DNA from 2 places in the Rhizobacter sp. LjRoot28 genome. Region 2 is predicted to be linked to the other one. Evidence: predicted binding sites of a transcription regulator. Region 2 holds the regulator's gene; the other holds the start of a gene.

Region 1 (5,784 bases), 400 kb from region 2:
GGGGAAGTTGACCATCGAGCTTGGAAGCTGGACCGGCGATCCCGCCACCTTCGGACTGAAGGCCGGCACGACATCCGTGACGGTTGACATCGGTCCCGGTGAAAGCAGCCTTGCCGCAGTGCGCGACAAGATCAATGCGGCCGGTGCCGGCGTGACGGCGACCGTGATCTACGACGCGAGTGGTGCGCGACTCTCGATTCGCTCGACCCAAACGGGTGCCGAGAACGGCTTTCGCATCAGCGCCGAGGAACAAGAGCCGGGTGCCGGAGGACTCGGCCTCGCGAAGTTGGCCTTTGATCCCGAGGACGGGACCGTGTCTGGCCTGTCGCTCAACCAGTCGGCCACCAACGCCCGGGCGACCTTGAATGGCATCGACATCGAATCGGCATCGAATACGCTCACGGACGTGGCCGATGGGATGACCATCAAGCTGCTGAAGAAGTCGGCAAGCCCGATTGATCTGCAGGTTGCTCAGGACACCGAATCAATGAAGACCAAGGTGACCGAGTTCGTGAACGCCTACAACGAACTGTCCAAGTTCATTGCCACGCAAACCAAGTACAACGCCGACAGCAAGACCGCCGGGAAGCTGCAGGGGGATCGGACGGTGATCGGCCTGCAATCGCAGCTGCGCGAGATCCTGCGGGGAACCAGCACTGCGCCGAGCGCACTGCGTTCTCTGTCCGACGCCGGCCTGGAGGTCCAGAAGGATGGGACGATCAAGCTCGAAAGCAAGAAGCTGGATGCAGCGCTTGCCACTCCGGCGGAGCTCCGCAAGCTGATGTCCAGCTCCGATCTGAGCAACGAGACATCGTCCGGCATCGTCTTTCGGTTTGCGAAATTGGCCGACAGCATCCTTGGCACGGAAGGCCCCCTGGAGTCGCGGACATCAGGAATCCAGTCGAGCATCGACCGCAACAACAAGCGCGTCTCCGACATGGAAACTCGGCTGGCTCAGACGGAGAAGCGCATCCGCGCGCAATACCAGTCGCTCGACGCAAACATGGCAAAGCTCAGCGGCCTGAGCAGCTATGTGAGCGGGCAGCTGGCCGCGCTGAGCCGGAACAGCTGAAAGCGGTGCAAGGACGGGCCGCCGAACAGCCCCGCCTTCTCCCCGTTCTTCGGTACATCGCGCAGCGCACCAAGGCCTAGACTTTGAGAGAGCGGTCCGTTCCGGATCGCCCCTCGAGTTGCCAGGAGCGCGATTGCCATGAAGGCCCAGTCACCGCAAGTTTCCTCACTGGATGAGCGCGTCGTTGCGTCGACGGTGAGTCACCGATGTACCGCCCCTCTGGGTGAGGACGCCAGTGTGTCCGCCCCTGCCGGCCTCACGGTGGAGGAACGCCTCGCTGAGATCGAGGGCTTCAACACGAACTTGAGCGGAATGGTCGAGTCGCTGGTCGACACCATCCTTCACTTGCGCAACCACGACCTTCACAAGCTCCAGGGCCGCGTGGCAGCGCTCGAACAAGAGCTTCACGTGGAGCGCTGCAATCGCGAGCTTGCCGAGGTGTCTCGTCTGCACCCGAAAGAGCGAATCGTCGTCTTCGTGGGCGGTACTTATTTCGGCGACAACATCAAGTATGCGTGGCTTGCCGCCTGCAAGAGTGACGATGCGCTTGGTGCGGAGCTCTGGTTTCTTCCGTCCAACGCGGACCAGGAAGCGCAAGTGCGGTCGATGGGCGGGCGCTGCCTGCCTCACACCCATGCGGAGTGGACGCCGGATCATCTGCACACAGCGCTCGCTGCTGCGGTGGTGGTGATCAGCGATCACCTGTTGGGTGCCAATCCGTACGCAGCCGCGCTCCTGGCGGGTGCACGCCAGGTCCAGATGTGGCACGGCGTCTCCATCAAGGAGATCGGCTATCGGAACTTGCCCCCGCTCAAGCACATGTCACCCCGGATCGCGCGGGTGCTTCGCACGTGCGGGCACTTCGCTCGCTTTGTCGGAACGGCTGCCCGTCATGAACCGGAATGGCGCCGCTGGTTCTCCTTTGACGGCTATGCGCCGGTCGGCTATGCCCGCAACGACGTCCTCACGCGCGAGCCTGCAGGACATGATCTGCTCAACGTGGACGAGGAGGCCTGGCAGCGCGCGGGGGAGGTGCAAGCGAGGGGAGGGCGAATCTTCCTCTACGCGCCCACATTCCGGGATGCCAACCGTGCCCAGTGGATCCTCCAGGTTGGCATCGAACGCGTGGCGAAAGCCATCGCCGACGCTGGCGACCTCCTCATCGTCAACATGCACCCGGTCGAACAACCGTCTGTACCGGAGATCGCCAAGTCGCTCCCGAGCGTGTGCTTCGTCGCACCCCGGACGGATGTGTATCCGTTGCTGACCCGGACTTCGGTTCTCATCACCGACTATTCGTCGATCATGTTCGACTTCCTGCTGCTCGATCGGCCGGTCCTGTTGTTTCGTCCCGACCATCACGACTATGTGACCCGGTCGCGCAAGCTTTTTGATGCCAAGCTGAGCGTTCCACCAGGCCCTGTCGCAACGACCGCTCAGGCGCTTGTCGATCTCATCCGTCGGCCTGCGGAGCCGGCGACGGCGCGCAATGCCCGCCGGGCACTCCGCGATGAGCTGCACGACCACCAGCACGGTGGATCGGCGGATCGGCTGCTCTCTCTGCTGACTGATGAACTGGCCCAGGCCTGCGCCGCTGCGGAGGAGCCGGCATGAGGGCCGCCGCACTCGGCCCTGCCGCCGTGGAACTGCGCCAGGGCGCGTTACCGCGCGAGACGCTGGTCAAGGAATCATCGACGGTCGCCATTACCTACGGCACCTACGACCTGTTCCACATGGGTCACGTGAACCTGTTCCGCCGCATTAAGGAGCGCTATGACATCCTGGTGGTGGCGGTCTCCACTGACGAATTCAATGCCATCAAGGGAAAGCGATCAGCGGTGTCCTTCGCTGACCGCCTGGCCCTGGTCCAGGCATGCCGCTACGTCGATCTGGCCATTCCCGAATCGGACTGGGGGCAGAAGGAGGTCGACATCCTGCGCTTCCGAGCGGACGCGATGGTGATGGGCAGCGACTGGGCCGGGCATTTCGATGAGCTGAAGTCACTCTGCGATGTGGTCTATCTGCCGCGGACAGAGGGCGTTTCGAGCACGGAGCTCAAGGCTCAGATCCAGTCGTTCGCGCGCTGAGCGGCGTTTCGTCGCCGCGACTGGGGCGTCCGACGCCCGCACCTTCGCCCCGATGCGATTCAGTTTCCGCATCGCGCGCCGCTCTTCATGCCTCATGGGATGGTGAACCCGCCTTCGGTGGGACATGGGTCGCATGTCTCGTGCGGGCTTCGTCCTTGCCGTGGGGCTCCCAGGCAGGATTTCGCCCGTGACATTGCCTCAGCCGTCGAAATGAGCCGGGATCACCGCCCAGCTGTGAATTCAAGTTCCGTGAACGGCCGTCGATAACTTCTCCAGACGCAGCAACCACACGCACCCATGTACGCCACCATGTCCACCCCCTTCGGCCGTCCCCGTACACCCGCCAACGCCTACCGCACAGTGGGTGTGGAAACCGGGGTGGTCACCGGCTCGCCGCACCAGTTGGTTTCGATGCTGTTCCAGGGCTTCATGGATTCTCTGGCCCAGGCCCGCGGAGCTCTCAAGCAAGGCAACGTCGAGGCCAAGGGCAAGGCCATCGGCCGTGCTGTCCGCATCATCGAGGAAGGGCTGAAAGCCGGACTCGACATCAAGGCGGGTGGCCAGCTGGCGCTCGATATGCGGGACCTGTACGACTACGTGATCCTGCGACTGACTCAAGCCAACCTGCGCAACGACGAGAAGCTTCTGGTGGAATGCCAGGCGCTCATCGAGCCGCTGCGCACGGCCTGGGCGTCGATCGGCCCGCAAGTCGACAAGGTGGCACCGTGAATCAGAAGCTGCGCCAAATCCGCCCCCAACCCTTTGTCCCTGGAGCCTCCATGAACTCCGCCCTGCTCAACTATTACGAAGCCATCGAACGGGCCAGCGCGGACATGCTCTCTGCAGCCCGCAGCGGCGACTGGGACCAGGTGGTCAAGCTCGAGGGCGCCTGCGCCGTGCTTATTTCACAGCTCAAGCATGCCGCGACGGCGCAGAATCTGGGCTCCGAAGAGGCCCAGCTCAAGTCGCGCATCATGCAGCGCATCCTCATCAACGACGCGGAGATCCGCCAGTTGGCCGAGCCGTGGCTGGAAGACCTCGACGGCCTGCTTGCCGGGCGCCCGAAGTCGGTTCATTGAGCGGCGCCAGGCCGAACCATTCTTCGCGGAGGTTTCTTGGATCAGCCCCTTGACGTGCAGCCGAAGTCGTCCGATGCGAAGCCTTCGGAGGTCGATGACTTCCGCATCAGCGCGCCGGCCGAAGTGCTGGCGCTGCTCAAGCAACTGGCCGACGGCCAGGTGCGCCTGAACCTCGCCGGCAGTCGCGGCGACATGTACACCACGACGCTCTGGGCGATCGATCCGGCCCGGGGCACCATCAGCTTCGCGGGCGATGCGGACGACGGGCCGTTGCAGGCTCTGGTGGAGTCCGAGGATGCGGTCGCCGTGGCCTACCTCGACAGCGTCAAGCTGCAGTTCGACGCGACCGGGCTCGTGATCGTGCATGGCGGGCGCGACACCGTCATCAACTGCGCCCTGCCGCGAGAGGTGTTCCGCTTCCAGCGCCGCAACGGATTCCGGGTGCGGCCGCTGCTGCGCTCCACACCGACGGCGCGGCTGCGCCATCCGATGCTGCCCGACATGGCCGTGTCCCTGCGCGTGCTCGACATCAGCATCGGCGGCTGTGCGCTCTTCCTTCCCGACGACGTGCCGCCCCTTCAACCGGGCATCACCATCAACAACGTCCAGCTCGACCTCGACATGGACACCCGGATCATTGCCGCGCTGCGCCTGCAGCACGTCACGTCCATTCATCCCGAATCGCGCGGCGTGCGCCTGGGCTGCGAGATGGTGAATCCGAGCGGCGAGGTGCTGCGCGCCCTGCAGCGCTACATCGACCAGACCCAGAAGCGCCAGCGGATGATGAAGGTCTAGGGGCCGGGGGCGCGAGCCCGTCTGTCTCTCTGCCGCCCACGTGCCCGGCCTTCACGCAGCGCGCCTCGCGCGTGAGGCGTTCGTCATCAGGCGAAGTACTCCTCCGCCGCCGCCAGCAGCTTGATCGGCGGCACATCCCCCACCGCCTGCGGCATCGCGAAGGGACTTTCGCGTTCGTGCAGCGCGGCGGGGAAGGTGATGCCGGTGCGGGCCTCCAGGTCACGCAGCCCGATGCGCGCCCACAGCCAGGCATCCAGCGCCAGACTTTCCGGGATGGCCAACGGCTCGACCAGGTGGCGCTGCGTCAGCAGGAAACCATAGGCCTTCTCGCGGCCATCGCGGTCGTCGCGGTAGCACACCACCTTCCAGAACTCGACCGGAATCAGGCATTCCTCGCCGCCTTGCGCGAAGCGGGGGTCATCGCGTCCGGCCACCGGGCCGCCCAGTACGGACACCCGCAGCCGGTGCGGTGCCTCGGAGTCGAACACGGTGTTTTCCAGCCGGCCCCAGACGCCGCCCTCCGGGTCGTCGTCGGTGTTGCCGCTCTGGTTGAACGCCTGGTGCTGGGGCACGATGTTGGTGTAGTAAAAGCTGTCGTGGTTGGCCTGGCGGGCGTCGTCGGGCGGACCCCAGCACAGGTCCGCTCGCCGGGCGATGTGACCCTTGTCCAGCGGGTTGTGCCGGTACAGCGCATCGGTCAACTGGTAGGCTTCCAGGTCGCCACGGCGATCGGTGCGAAAGCTGGTTCGCT
Region 2 (5,784 bases):
GCCGCGAGCAGCAGGACATGATGAACGAGCTGCGCTCGATGAAGGGCCTGATCGAAGACCGCTTCGGCGCCCTGGCCTTCATGGAAAAGCTGCAGCGCAATCCGGCGCAGGCCCACCTGATCCAGAAGCTGCTCGACTGCGGCTTCTCGCCCGCCCTCATCCGCAAGCTCACCGAAAGCCTGCCGAGCGACGTCACCGACGAGTCCGCCTGGGCCGCCAACGTGCTCGAGCGCAACCTGCTCACCGGCGAGGCCGAGCCGGCCCTGGAAGACCAGGGCGGCGTCTACGCCATGATCGGCTCCACCGGCGTGGGCAAGACGACGAGCACCGCCAAGATCGCCGCCGCATTCGCCACCAAGTACGGCGCCGCCAACCTGGGCCTCATCACGCTGGACGCCTACCGGGTGGCCGCTCATGAACAGCTGCGTGCCTATGGCCGCATCCTCGGCGTGCCGGTGCACACCGCCCACGACCGCGCTTCCCTCGAGGACCTGCTCGAGCTGCTGTCGTCCAAGAAGATGGTGCTGATCGACACCGCCGGCATGGCCCAGCGCGACAGCCGCACCCGCGAGCTGCTCGACATGCTCAGCCACCGCTCCATCCAGAAGCTGCTGGTGGTGAACGCCTCCGCCCAGGGCGAGACCATCGAGGACGTGATGCTGGCCTACCAGGCGTCGGCCTGCAAGGGCATCGTGCTGTCGAAGATGGACGAGGCGGTGAAGCTGGCCCCGGCCCTCGACGCCGTGATCCGCCACAAGCTGAAGGTGGTCGGCGTGGCCAACGGCCAGCGCGTGCCCGAAGACTGGCACCGGCTGTCGTCGCATGCGCTGGTGCACCGTGCGCTGCGGGCCAACGTGAACCCGGCCTACCGCATCGACGCCGATGACGTGAGCCTCATCTTCACGGCTCGACAGCAAGCCCAGCGCCCCCGCCCGACGCTGCACGCCTGAGCCCGACGCCACCTTCACACCACACGAACCGACGAACGCCGCCGCCATGCACGACGACTACCACGATTCGCAGTATCCCCAGGACCAGGCACACGGGCTGCGCCAGCTGTTCGCCCATGCCCGCGTGCGCATGGTGCCGGTCGTCGCCAACCCGCACATGGCCTTCGGCGGTGTGATGCTCGAGCGGCTGTGCACCGCCTTCGCGGAGCAGGGCGCCCAGGTGATGGTGGTCGATGCCTCGGACCGCGCCCCCAGTCCGGACGAACTCTCGGTGATGGACCTGGGCGAATGCATCGAGACGCTGTCACCCCAGGTGTCGTACATGGCTGCCCGCGGCCTGCCCCTGCGCTACGTGGACGCCACCGGGTCCACCGCCGCCTTCCTTCAAGCGGTGGCGGATGCCGCGCCGCACGTGGACGTGATGCTGGTGCATGCGACCGAGTCGGACCTCTGCCGCCTCTTCATGCGCAGCGAGGCGCGTCCCCTGCTGCTCGCCGACGACCGGCCGGCCAGCGTGACCCATGCCTATGCCGCCATGAAGCTGCTGACGCAGCGCGCCCACCTGATGGTGCACGACCTGCTGCTGTGTGCGGCCCCCACGTCCCCTCGCGTGGAGCGCATTGCCGCGCAGGTCGCCAGCTGCGCCGACAGCTTCCTCGGTGCCGTGCTGCGCGACTGGTTGCACGTCGACCCCGCCTCGGACGCCCGCGAAGCGCCCACGCCCGCACTGCGCCGCTGGGCGCGTGAAGTCCTGTCGCCGGTCGCGATGCCCCATGCCGGCCTGGCGATGGCCGGCCGCCGCGGCGCCTCGTCGCAGCATGTTTTGAATTGACCTCTCGGAGCCACCATGTACACCGCCAAAGGCCAACTTGATGTCAATACGATGCTCAAGCAGTACAGCCCGCTCGTGCGCCGGCTGGCCCACCAGATGATTGCCAAGCTGCCGGCGAACGTCGAGCTCGACGACCTGATCCAGGTCGGCATGATCGGCCTCACCGATGCACTCAGCCGCTTCGACGCCCAGCAGGGCGTGCAGTTCGAGACCTTCGCCACCCAGCGCATCCGGGGCGCCATGCTCGATGAACTGCGGGGCAACGACTACCTGTCGCGCGGCATCCGCAAGCAGCAGCGCAGCATCGAGACCGCCGTCCACAAGCTCGAGCAGAAGCTCGGGCGCGCACCGGCCGAAAGCGAGATCGCCCGCGAGATGGGCGTGACGCTCGTTGAGTACCAGGAACTGCTCGGCAAGGTGCGCGGCACCCAGCTGGTGTACCTGGAAGACATGAGTGGTGACGAGGGCGACAACGACTTCCTCGACCGCCACGTGGCCGACGACGGCGGCAACCCGCTCGCCCAGCTGCAGGACCATCGCATGCGCGAAGCGCTGGTCGAGGGCATCAAGACGCTGCCCGAGCGCGAGCAGTACGTGATGAGCATGTACTACGAGCACGACATGAACCTGAAGGAAATCGCCGCCGTGCTCAAGGTCACCGAGTCGCGCGTCTGCCAACTGCACAGCCAGTCCATCGCCCGCCTGCGAGTCAAGCTGCGCGAGTGGTGAGCTGAAGCCCGCCTGATCGGAGCGCACCATGTTCCAGCTGTTCAAGAAGTCGCCCACCCACATCCCGCCGACCCTGGCCGCGCTCACCGAGCCCGCGGGGGAGCCTGACCTGAAGGGCGCAGTGCGGTCCATCAGCCAGCAGGCCTCCACGATGGGCCGCGACGCCGCCGAGGTGCGGGGCCAGATCGACGACGTCATCAAGGTGTCCGCCCGCCAGGCACAGGCGGTTGCTGCGCTTGCGGGCCAGCTCCAGGACATCACGCGTGCACAGCACGACATCCGGGGCGTGGCCACCGGCAGCCTCGACGCCGTCGGCCGTGCCCGGCAGGCGGTGGCAGCGGTGGGAGACGAAGTGGCCGGCATCGTGGATTCCCTTCGCGACGTGGCCGGTGCCGCCAGCGAGATCACCCAGATCGCCCTGCAGACGCGGCTGGTCGCCTTCAACGCCTCGGTGGAAGCCAAGCGGGCCGGCGAGGCCGGACGCGGCTTCGGCGTGGTCGCCGACGCGGTCAAGGATCTGGCGTCGAAGGTCGAGCAGTCGTCCAAGGCCATCATGAGCACGGTCGGCCAGCTCGACGCCCGCATCGCCGCGCTGTCGCGCGAGATCCAGGTGAAGGAAGGCCAGGCCGAGCAGGGCGCCTTCCACACCGCGCTGCGCGACGTCGAGGGCGGCGTGTCGAGCATCAACGCAGCCGCGGACCGCAGCCGCGAGATCTGCGGCGGCCTGAACGGCCAGATGGCGGAGATCGAAACCGAGATGAACCGATCGAGCCATGCGCTCGATGCGGCGATGACGCGCAGCGAGGCCTTCCTCAAGGTATCCGAGCACCTCATCGAGCTCGTCGCCCAGTGCGGACTGCAGACCGAGGACACTCCGTTCATCGAGGCCGCCAAGGCCGCTGCCGCCGGCATCGGCGAACGCCTGGAGGAGGCGGTGCGGAGCAACGCCATCTCGATGGCCGATCTCTTCGACGAGGATTACCGGCCCCTCCCGAACACCAATCCGGCCCAGCACACCACGCGTTTCGTGACGCTGGCCGACCGCCTGTTCCCCGAGCTGCAGGAGCAGGTCCTGGCGGCGCATCCGAAGGCCGTGTTCTGCATCGCCGTCGACCGCAACGGCTACGTGCCGACGCATAACCAGCGCTATTGCCAGCCGCAGCGCGGTGACCTGGCCTGGGACACGGCCAACAGCCGCTATCGCCGCATCTTCAACGACCGCACCGGCCTGGCTTCGGCGCGCAACCAGCGTCCCTTCCTGTTGCAGACCTACCGGCGCGACATGGGCGGCGGCCGGTTCGTGCTGCTCAAGGAAGCCGCCGCTCCGATCGTCGTGAACGGCCGCCACTGGGGCGGCATGCGGCTCGCCTTCAACTTCTGAACCGATTCTTCCCGACCGTGCGTGCATCGTCCCGCACCAACCGGTTCCACTGGTAACGAAACTGCATCGTTTCTGTCAGGCAGCAGCAAGCTACGCCTCCTCAGAATCGCGGCCCTTTTCATCCTGGGTTCGTCGATGCGTTCTCGTTTCCTGCGCTGCCTCCGTGCCGCACTCGGTGCCTTCATCTCCCTCATGACCGCCGCACCTGTCCTGGCCGTGGACGGCATCGTCGACAACACCATTCTTCTTGGCATGTCCTCGCCGCTGTCGGGCCCGACCGGCGCCTACGGACGCCAGATGAAGGAGGGCATCGAGGCCTGCTTCGAGCGCGTCAATGCCAATGGTGGCGTCGCCGGCCGTCGGCTCAAGCTGGTTGCCCTCGACGACGGTTATGAAGTCGACCCCGCGGTCGCCAACGCGAGGCGCCTGATCGAGCAGGAGAAGGTCTTTGCCCTCATGGGGTTCTATGGCACGGCCTCGACCACCGCCGTGCTGCCCCTCGTGGAACGCGCCGCAGTGCCGCTCATCGGCACCATCACGGGCGCCGACTCGCTTCGAGATCCCGCCATTCGCCACATGTTCCACCTGCGTGCGAGCTACGGCAACGAGACGGAAGCGATCGTGCGGGCGCTGCAGACCCTGGGCATGACGCGCATTGCCGTGCTCTACCAGGACGATGGTTTCGGAGAGGCGGGCTTGAAGGGCATGCGGGCCGCGCTCGCCAGCCGCAAGCTCGAACCGGTGGCCGCTGCTGTCGTGCCCCGCAACTCCGTCGAGGTGGCGGCGGCCGTCAGCACCATCGCGGCAGCCAAGCCGCAGGCCGTGGTCATGGTGTCGCTGTACCGACCCACCGCAGCCTTTGTGCAGCAGCTGCGCCGCGCCGGCCTGTCACCGTACTTCGTCGCGCTGTCGCCGGTGGGCACCGACCAGCTCATCGCCGAACTCGGGGTGGAGGCCGCACGCGGCGTGCAGGTGGCCCAGGTGATTCCCTACCCGTGGGGCGACAAGTTCGCTATCGTGCGTGACTACAAGCGCGACCTCGCCGCGCATTCCCGCACGGCCGCGCTCTCCTACTACGGCCTGGAGGGCTACATCAACGCCCGGCTGGTGGTCGCCGCCCTGGAACGCGCCGGGGCCAACCCGACCCGCGAACGCCTCGAGGCCGCGTTGCGCGGCGCGCCCTTCGACCTCGGTGGCTTTCGCGTGGGCTTTGGTCCGCGCAGCAACGAAGGGTCGAGCTACGTCGAGATCAGCGTGATCGGCGCCAACGGGCGCATCCTCAACTGACGGACCGCGGCGCCGTCGCCGGCCGCGCCTGGCGCTTCGCCATCCAGCGGTCGAAGCCGGCGGGCAGCCACCGCTGCCATCGCCAGAGCCAGCGGTGCATCGTGGGGAACGCGACGACGCCGTCGCCCCGCGCCACGCCGGCGAGGATGCACTCGGCCGCCTCGGCCGCAGGCACCGCGCCGGCCGGTGGGCGGGCTTCGCCCTTGGCCCCGAGGATGGGCACGCCCCAGATGCCGCTCACCACCGGGCCCGGGCAGGCCACGGTCACGCGCACACCGTCGTTCCGCAGTTCGTGGCGCAGCGTCTCCGACAGCCCGACCACGGCGTACTTGGTCGTGTTGTAGAGGGCTTGGCCGGGGAAGGGGACGAGGCCGGAGATGGACGCGGTGTTGACGATGTGACCCGACCGCCGCGACAGCATGTGGGGCAGCACGGCGTGCACGCCGTGGATCACGCCCCAGAGGTTGATGTCGACGATGCGGTGCCAATGGTCCAGCGTGGCGGACCCGATGGGCAGCGACCCCCCGATGCCGGCGTTGTTGAAGAGGTAGTCGATGTGCCCCCAGTCGGCCACCACCCGATGCACCATGGCCTCGACGCTGGCC

Evidence for each region. The regulator FliA, encoded in region 2, starts transcription of late flagellar genes. The targets are predictions, from matches to a motif close to CTAAAGTTTNNNNNNNNNNNGCCGNTA.
Region 1: fliS (flagellar export chaperone FliS) is a predicted target of FliA. The motif match lies at 3,399-3,425, and genes of this name have one in related genera.

Annotation. Positions count from the first base shown of each region.
Region 1 is NZ_CAXUQC020000001.1:982,585-988,368, forward strand. It holds gene fliD (flagellar filament capping protein FliD) at 1-1,072, shown strand, start outside; gene ACSQ2F_RS04705 (CDP-glycerol glycerophosphotransferase family protein) at 1,211-2,686, shown strand; gene ACSQ2F_RS04710 (adenylyltransferase/cytidyltransferase family protein) at 2,683-3,159, shown strand; gene fliS (flagellar export chaperone FliS) at 3,469-3,888, shown strand; gene ACSQ2F_RS04720 (flagellar protein FliT) at 3,939-4,238, shown strand; gene ACSQ2F_RS04725 (flagellar brake protein) at 4,275-5,033, shown strand; gene ACSQ2F_RS04730 (DNA/RNA non-specific endonuclease) at 5,120-5,784, opposite strand, start outside.
Region 2 is NZ_CAXUQC020000001.1:585,605-591,388, forward strand. It holds gene flhF (flagellar biosynthesis protein FlhF) at 1-950, shown strand, start outside; gene ACSQ2F_RS02785 (MinD/ParA family ATP-binding protein) at 997-1,782, shown strand; gene ACSQ2F_RS02790 (RNA polymerase sigma factor FliA) at 1,798-2,511, shown strand; gene ACSQ2F_RS02795 (methyl-accepting chemotaxis protein) at 2,540-3,892, shown strand; gene ACSQ2F_RS02800 (ABC transporter substrate-binding protein) at 4,085-5,179, shown strand; gene ACSQ2F_RS02805 (SDR family NAD(P)-dependent oxidoreductase) at 5,172-5,784, opposite strand, start outside.